Regions from separate parts of the Tatumella ptyseos genome, predicted to be linked through region 3. Evidence: predicted binding sites of a transcription regulator. Region 3 holds the regulator's gene; each other region holds the start of a gene.
What was found. Region 3 encodes PurR, which represses purine synthesis genes. Its sites were predicted from a motif close to CANGCAAACGTTTGCNTG; they were not measured.

Region 1 (2,275 bases), 260 kb from region 3:
GTTCTTCATAAACTAAACTATCCTTTGCAGGGTCCGTGCCCAGCGTATGACGCCATACCTGCCAAGGTAATAAAGTCTGAGGATCTTGCTTGATATAAAAGAGAGTCTGACCATCATTGGCCCAAACAATCGAAGGGGAGATCCCTTCAATGACCGTGTCGAGCCAGGTTTGATCGGTTAAGCGTTGAATACGTAACACATATTCCCGCCTTGATAGATAATCTTCAGTCACTGCCATATAACGGTGATCGGTCGTGATTTCTAATGCACCCAGTTCGTAATAATCAGCGTTATAAGCTCGTTGGTTGCAATCCAGTAAAGTTTGCCACGATGCTGCTTCACTATCCTTACGCCACACCCAATGAGGGTAATCATCCCCTTGCTGATAACGCTGTTGATACCAATGTCCCGCCTTCAGAAAAGGGACAGAATGATCATTACCAGGAATTCTCGCGGTCATTTCCTCATAGAGGGTTGCCTCAAGGCTTGCTAGCGGGGCCAATTGTTGTTCGCACCACTGATTCTCAGCGACCAAATAGTCAATGACGTGAGGATCAGCTCGTTGATCATCACGTAACCATGCAAAGTGATCTTCTCGTTTATCACCATGTATCTGATGAGTGAAAGGAAGTCGACGGGCTTTAGGAGGTGTGAGCATGGTGTTCGATACCGATAGAGTAAGTTATTATCCCAGTATCGCATGTTTCTTGCGCCCTTACCTACTTTCCGCTCCCCAGCTTAAAACGTGCCAACGCAAACGTTTTCGTTTAGACTACTCTGCAGTTATCTTCATCGAGTTTGGGAAAGTGTTATGCGAAAGTTCGGTACTGCGTTACGTGAAAATGCAACTAAAGTGATGTTGTTAGGTTGTGGAGAATTAGGAAAAGAAGTGGCCATCGAATGTCAACGTTTAGGCATTGAAGTGGTCGGTGTGGACCGTTATGAAAATGCCCCGGCAATGCACGTCGCTCATCGCGCTTATGTCATCGATATGTTGAATGGCGATGCCTTGAAATCAGTCATCGATCTTGAAAAGCCTGACTTTATCGTGCCAGAAATCGAGGCTATCGCTACCGAGAAACTGGTGCAACTGGAAGCGACTGGCTTAACCGTCGTTCCCTGCGCGCGAGCCACACAACTTACCATGAATCGCGAGGGTATCCGCCAACTCGCCGCAGAACAATTATCCCTGCCGACTTCTCGCTACCGTTTTGCGAGCCAGCAACATGAATTTTTAGAAGCGGTGGAGGCCATTGGCTTCCCTTGTTTCGTTAAACCCATCATGAGTTCGTCCGGTAAAGGACAAAGTCTGCTTCGTCACCCTGATGAGTGCGAAGCAGCCTGGAACTATGCTCAACAAGGTGGCCGTGCGGGTGCAGGCCGTGTCATCGTTGAAGGATTAGTGGATTTCGACTTCGAAATAACGCTCCTGACGATCAATGCCGTGGATGGAATCCATTTCTGTGCCCCTATCGGCCATCGACAAGAAGAGGGAGATTACCGAGAATCTTGGCAGCCGCAACAGATGAGTGATGTTGCCCTAGCTCGTGCACAAGATATCGCTCGCCAAGTCGTCACGGCTCTCTCAGGCTACGGACTTTTCGGTGTCGAGCTTTTCGTACGCGGGGACGACGTTATCTTCAGTGAAGTGTCCCCTCGTCCTCATGACACAGGTTTAGTGACGCTAATTTCACAGGATCTCTCTGAATTTGCCTTACATGTTCGTGCATTCTTGGGACTTCCCATCGGTCAAATTCGTCAGTATGGCCCTTCAGCCTCTGCTGTTATTCTCCCTTCACTCCACAGTGAAGCGATAAGTTATGCTGGATTAGAAAAAGCCTTAGCAGCGGGTCAACAAGTACGATTGTTTGCTAAACCTAGTATTGCGGGACGTCGACGGTTAGGCGTGGCACTGGCGATCGGTGAGACAGTTGAACAGGCTATTTCTGTAGCGCTATCCAGTGCTGCAGCCATTGAAGTTTCGGATGGTATCTAAAAAAAACCGCCAGCTAGGCTGGCGGTCATCAATTACTCTAACGGGGTTTCAGACTCATTCCATGAACGCCCATCTCGGGTAATCATCGCAACGGAAGCGACGGGTCCCCAGGTTCCCGCTTGATAAGGCTTAGCCGACTCACCATCCTTCTCCCATGCTTCGATAATCGAATCCACCCAAGTCCATGCCGCTTCGACTTCATCACGGTGAACAAATAGAGCTTGGATTCCGCGCATTGATTCCAGTAACAAACGCTCATACGCATCAGCTAAATGACTT
Region 2 (2,275 bases), 620 kb from region 3:
CGTCGAGCTGTTCGGTCACGAAATGAACACTGGCGCCATGCTGGCTATCACCATTCTCTATTGCCCGGCGATGCGTATGCAAGCCAGGATATTTTGGGAGTAAAGAGGGGTGGATATTCAGGAGTCTACCGCGATAATGCATCACAAAGGGAGCGCTTAAGATACGCATATAGCCCGCCAGTACCACTAAATCTGGCTGGTAACTCTCGATCTGTTGCTGTAAAGCTTGATCGAAAGCCTCACGATCCGCATAGTCGCCGATAGCAAGGCTCGCGGTAGTAATACCGGCTTGTTCTGCGCGCTGAAGGCCGTAAGCCTCTGCTTTGTTACTTAATACCGCGACGATCTCGGCCTTGAGCCTGCCCAGTTGGCAGGCATCAATGATGGCTTGTAAGTTGGAGCCTGATCCGGAAATCAGGACAACAATTCGTTTCATGCAATAACGACCTGCTCAGTCTCGCCGCCTTCGGTGATATGACCAATCTTCCAAGCGTTTTCACCTAATTCTTGTAGGTGGGCGATGGCAGCCTCAGCCTCAGCTTCAGGTAGAGCGATGATCATGCCTACGCCACAGTTGAAGGTACGGTACATTTCATGACGGCTGACATTGCCTGCTTTTTGTAACCATTCAAACACTGGCGGCCATTGCCAGCTGTTTTCATCGATAACAGCTTGCGTATTGTCTGGCAGTACACGAGGGATGTTTTCCCAGAAGCCACCACCGGTTAAGTGTGCGATGGCATGAATATCGAACTTTTCAATTAGCGCGAGGGTATTTTTGACGTAAATACGGGTTGGCGCTAAAAGGTGATCGGCCAGAGATTGGCCATTCAATTGTTCGGTCAGTGGATCAGTGTTGCTCACTTCCAGAATTTTTCTGACCAGTGAGTAACCATTTGAGTGTGGACCACTTGATCCGAGCGCGATTAATGCATCGCCCGCACCGACTTTACTACCATCGATAATTTCTGACTTTTCAACGACGCCGACACAAAATCCTGCCACGTCGTAATCATCGCCATGATACATACCTGGCATTTCAGCCGTTTCTCCACCTACCAGGGCGCAGCCTGATTGTTGGCAGCCTTCAGCAATACCGGTGATGACTGATGCCGCGGTCTCAACATCAAGTTTACCCGTAGCATAGTAATCTAAGAAAAAGAGCGGTTCGGCGCCTTGTACCACCAGATCGTTGACACACATCGCGACCAGATCAATACCGATAGTATCGTGGCGACCTAAATCCATCGCTAAACGCAGTTTAGTTCCCACGCCATCTGTCCCAGAGACTAATACTGGCTCGCGGTATTTAGTCGGCAGTGAACATAGCGCACCAAATCCGCCTAATCCACCCATCACTTCAGGGCGACGAGTCTTTTTCACAACACCTTTAATTCGATCAACCAGTGCATTTCCAGCATCAATATCAACACCGGCGTCTTTATAACTAAGAGTGGTTTTATCGGTCACTGCAGAATCCCCACGCGATTTGCGGTTGGTAGTAAAATGAGAGCGGGGGTATTCTAACAGTCGTCGCAAACGTTTGCGAGCCTCAGTTTCGTTGGAATGTTCAGAAGCAGGCCTGATAAGAATCTCCTCTTACCGAAACAGGCGAAATTTCAGGGTAAACATACCGCCCAAGGCCAAAAAGCGGTATAATCCATTGATTTTTTGCAGTGTGTTTTTTTAGATCGGGGAAAGAGTATGAAAATCGTTGAAGTGAAACATCCACTGGTAAGACATAAACTGGGTTTAATGCGCGAAAATGAAATTAGCACAAAGCGTTTTCGCGAGCTGGCTTCTGAAGTTGGCAGCTTATTGACCTATGAGGCGACAGCTACCTTAGAGACTGAAGTGGTCACGGTTGACGGTTGGAACGGCCCCGTCGAGATCGAGCAAATTAAAGGTAAAAAAATTACCGTTGTCCCGATCCTGCGTGCTGGGTTAGGGATGATGGAAGGGGTATTGGAGCATGTGCCTAGCGCTCGGATCAGTGTGGTGGGGGTTTACCGTGATGAAAAAACGCTCGAGCCGGTTCCTTATTTCCAAAAATTAGCCTCCAACATGGATGAGCGAATGGCGTTGGTTGTAGACCCAATGCTGGCAACTGGCGGGTCGATGATTGCGACGATCGATTTACTCAAACAATCCGGCTGCCAAGCGATTAAAGTATTGGTTCTCGTCGCCGCACCGGAGGGGATTGCTGCATTAGAAGCCGCCCACCCTGATGTGGAACTGTACACTGCCTCAATTGATCAAGGCCTTGATGCGCATG
Region 3 (2,275 bases):
CACCCCACTCTGCGGCGATGGTAATGAGTGCTACGCACCACCAGAAATATCAAAAAGCACGTCAGACGGCGATGAATAAGTTGATGAATCAGCTCGGTAAACCTTATCAATGGGGCGGTACTTCTCCGCATACCGGTTTCGACTGTAGCGGTCTAGTCTATTATGCTTATAAGGATTTAGTTAAATTTAAGATTCCACGTACGGCCAACGAAATGTATCACTTACGTGACGCTGCTCCAGTAAAAAGAAATTCACTTCAAAAAGGTGACCTGGTGTTCTTTCGTATCCATCGCCGGGGGGCTGCCGACCATGTTGGAGTATATGTCGGCAACGGTAAGTTTATTCAATCACCTCGTACTGGCAAAGATATCCAAATTACCGATCTCACTGGTGAGTATTGGCAAAAACATTATATTGGCGCTCGACGAGTCATGACGCCGAACTCGGTTCGATAGCCATAAATTGCTTACCAACGAATCCCCGCTCTGTCGGGGATTTTTTATTACCGACTAAAAACACTTTCCAAGGTAACGATTTGTAAACGATTTAGCTGCGTTGCGCAAAAAGCTCGTTTTACCCCTTTTAGCCTGCTAGAATCCACCCCCTTAATTTTAAGTTGCGCAAACGCAAACGCTTTCCTAGGAGATTCCCCTCATGGCAACGATAAAAGATGTGGCAAAACTCGCCGGGGTTTCCACCACCACTGTTTCTCATGTTATTAATAAAACCCGTTTCGTTGCCGAACAAACACAGCAAACAGTTTGGGAGGCCATTAATGCCCTTCACTATTCGCCCAGTGCTGTTGCACGTAGTTTAAAGGTCAATACCACCAAGACTATTGGTTTATTATCGACGTCAGTAGAAGCCCCATATTGGGCAGAGATCATTGAAGCGATTGAAAAAAAATGTTTTCAACATGGTTACACACTATTATTGGCTAATGCCCATACTGACTTTGAAAAACAACGGGCCTATCTCTCGATGATGGCGCAAAAACGTGTCGATGGTTTAATGGTGATGTGTGCCGAGTATCCTGATTCTCTGTTGAAAATGCTTGAAGAGCATAGCCAATTACCGATGGTGGTGATGGATTGGGGAAGTTCTCACGCCAATTTTACCGATACTGTTGAAGATAATGCTTTTGCGGGAGGACATTTAGCCGCCCGTTACCTATTGGATCGTGGCCATCGAGATATCGGCTGTATCCCTGGTCAGATGGAGCGCCACACAGGTGGGGGGCGTTTAGCAGGCTTTATTAAGGCGCTAAATGATGAAGGCATTATCCCTCGCGAGGAGTGGATTGTACAAGGGGACTTCGAATCAGAATCGGGTTATCTGGCCATGCAGCAGATCCTTTCACAGAAAAAACGCCCCACTGCCGTGTTCTGTGGTGGTGACGTAATGGCTATGGGGGCTATTTGCGCCGCCAATGAGCAGGGATTGAATGTGCCTCAAGATATTTCGATCATTGGTTATGATAACATCCGTAATTCGCGTTATTTTAGCCCCGCCCTAACGACCATTCATCAACCTAAAATTGAATTAGGCGAAAAAGCGCTTGAGATGCTACTCGATCGTATTGTCAATAAACGCGATGAGGCGCAACGTCTTGAAATTCATCCTCAACTGGTTGAACGGCGTTCTGTTATTGATGGCCCTTACAGGGATTATCGCCGTTAATCCTTCGCCTCTAGCCACTCTTGATTGAGAGTGGCTGTATTCCCCAGATAATCCAATATCCATTGTAACACTGGTGAAAAACTATTCTCTCGCCAACTCAAGTAACAAGGGCTATCTGGATAGCTAATCGGTAATTCGACAAGTGTCCCCTGCTTAAGGTAAAGCGTTGCAATGTGCGACGGCACCATCGCAACACATAGACCATTTTGTACACAGCGTATTCCTACCGACCAATTCGGTACAACTAGACGGCGTTGATTATCCAATGTCCAAGTATCACGACGTGGGAGAACCCTTGAGGTGTCTTCAATGACTAAGGAAGGCCATACTCGTAAGTCTTCTTCCCTAATGAATGTTTCTCCCCGCAAAGGATGATCGTGAGCCACGACACAACGCCAAGAGAGTTTACCCATATCGCGAACACTGAAGCGCCCAGATACTGGGACAGCTTGCGTTGCGCCGATCGCCATATCAACCCGTCCGTCCGCTAACGCATCCCACACGCCATTGAAAACTTCATCATTAATATGAAGCTCAACATCTGGAAAATGACGATAGAAATCCAAGACGAGCTGTTCGACTCGAGTCTGTTTCA

Region 1: the regulator PurR is predicted to act here: its motif matches at 751-768, upstream of purT (formate-dependent phosphoribosylglycinamide formyltransferase).
Region 2: the regulator PurR is predicted to act here: its motif matches at 1,533-1,550, upstream of purM (phosphoribosylformylglycinamidine cyclo-ligase).

What each region holds. Positions count from the first base shown of each region.
Region 1 covers NZ_CP130649.1:1,738,872-1,741,146, forward strand. The annotation lists gene QJR74_RS08220 (S9 family peptidase) at 1-658, opposite strand, end outside; gene purT (formate-dependent phosphoribosylglycinamide formyltransferase) at 812-1,996, shown strand; gene zwf (glucose-6-phosphate dehydrogenase) at 2,029-2,275, opposite strand, start outside.
Region 2 covers NZ_CP130649.1:2,100,118-2,102,392, reverse strand. The annotation lists gene purN (phosphoribosylglycinamide formyltransferase) at 1-436, opposite strand, end outside; gene purM (phosphoribosylformylglycinamidine cyclo-ligase) at 433-1,470, opposite strand; gene upp (uracil phosphoribosyltransferase) at 1,705-2,275, shown strand, end outside.
Region 3 covers NZ_CP130649.1:1,478,980-1,481,254, reverse strand. The annotation lists gene QJR74_RS06970 (C40 family peptidase) at 1-455, shown strand, start outside; gene purR (HTH-type transcriptional repressor PurR) at 655-1,680, shown strand; gene punR (DNA-binding transcriptional activator PunR) at 1,677-2,275, opposite strand, start outside.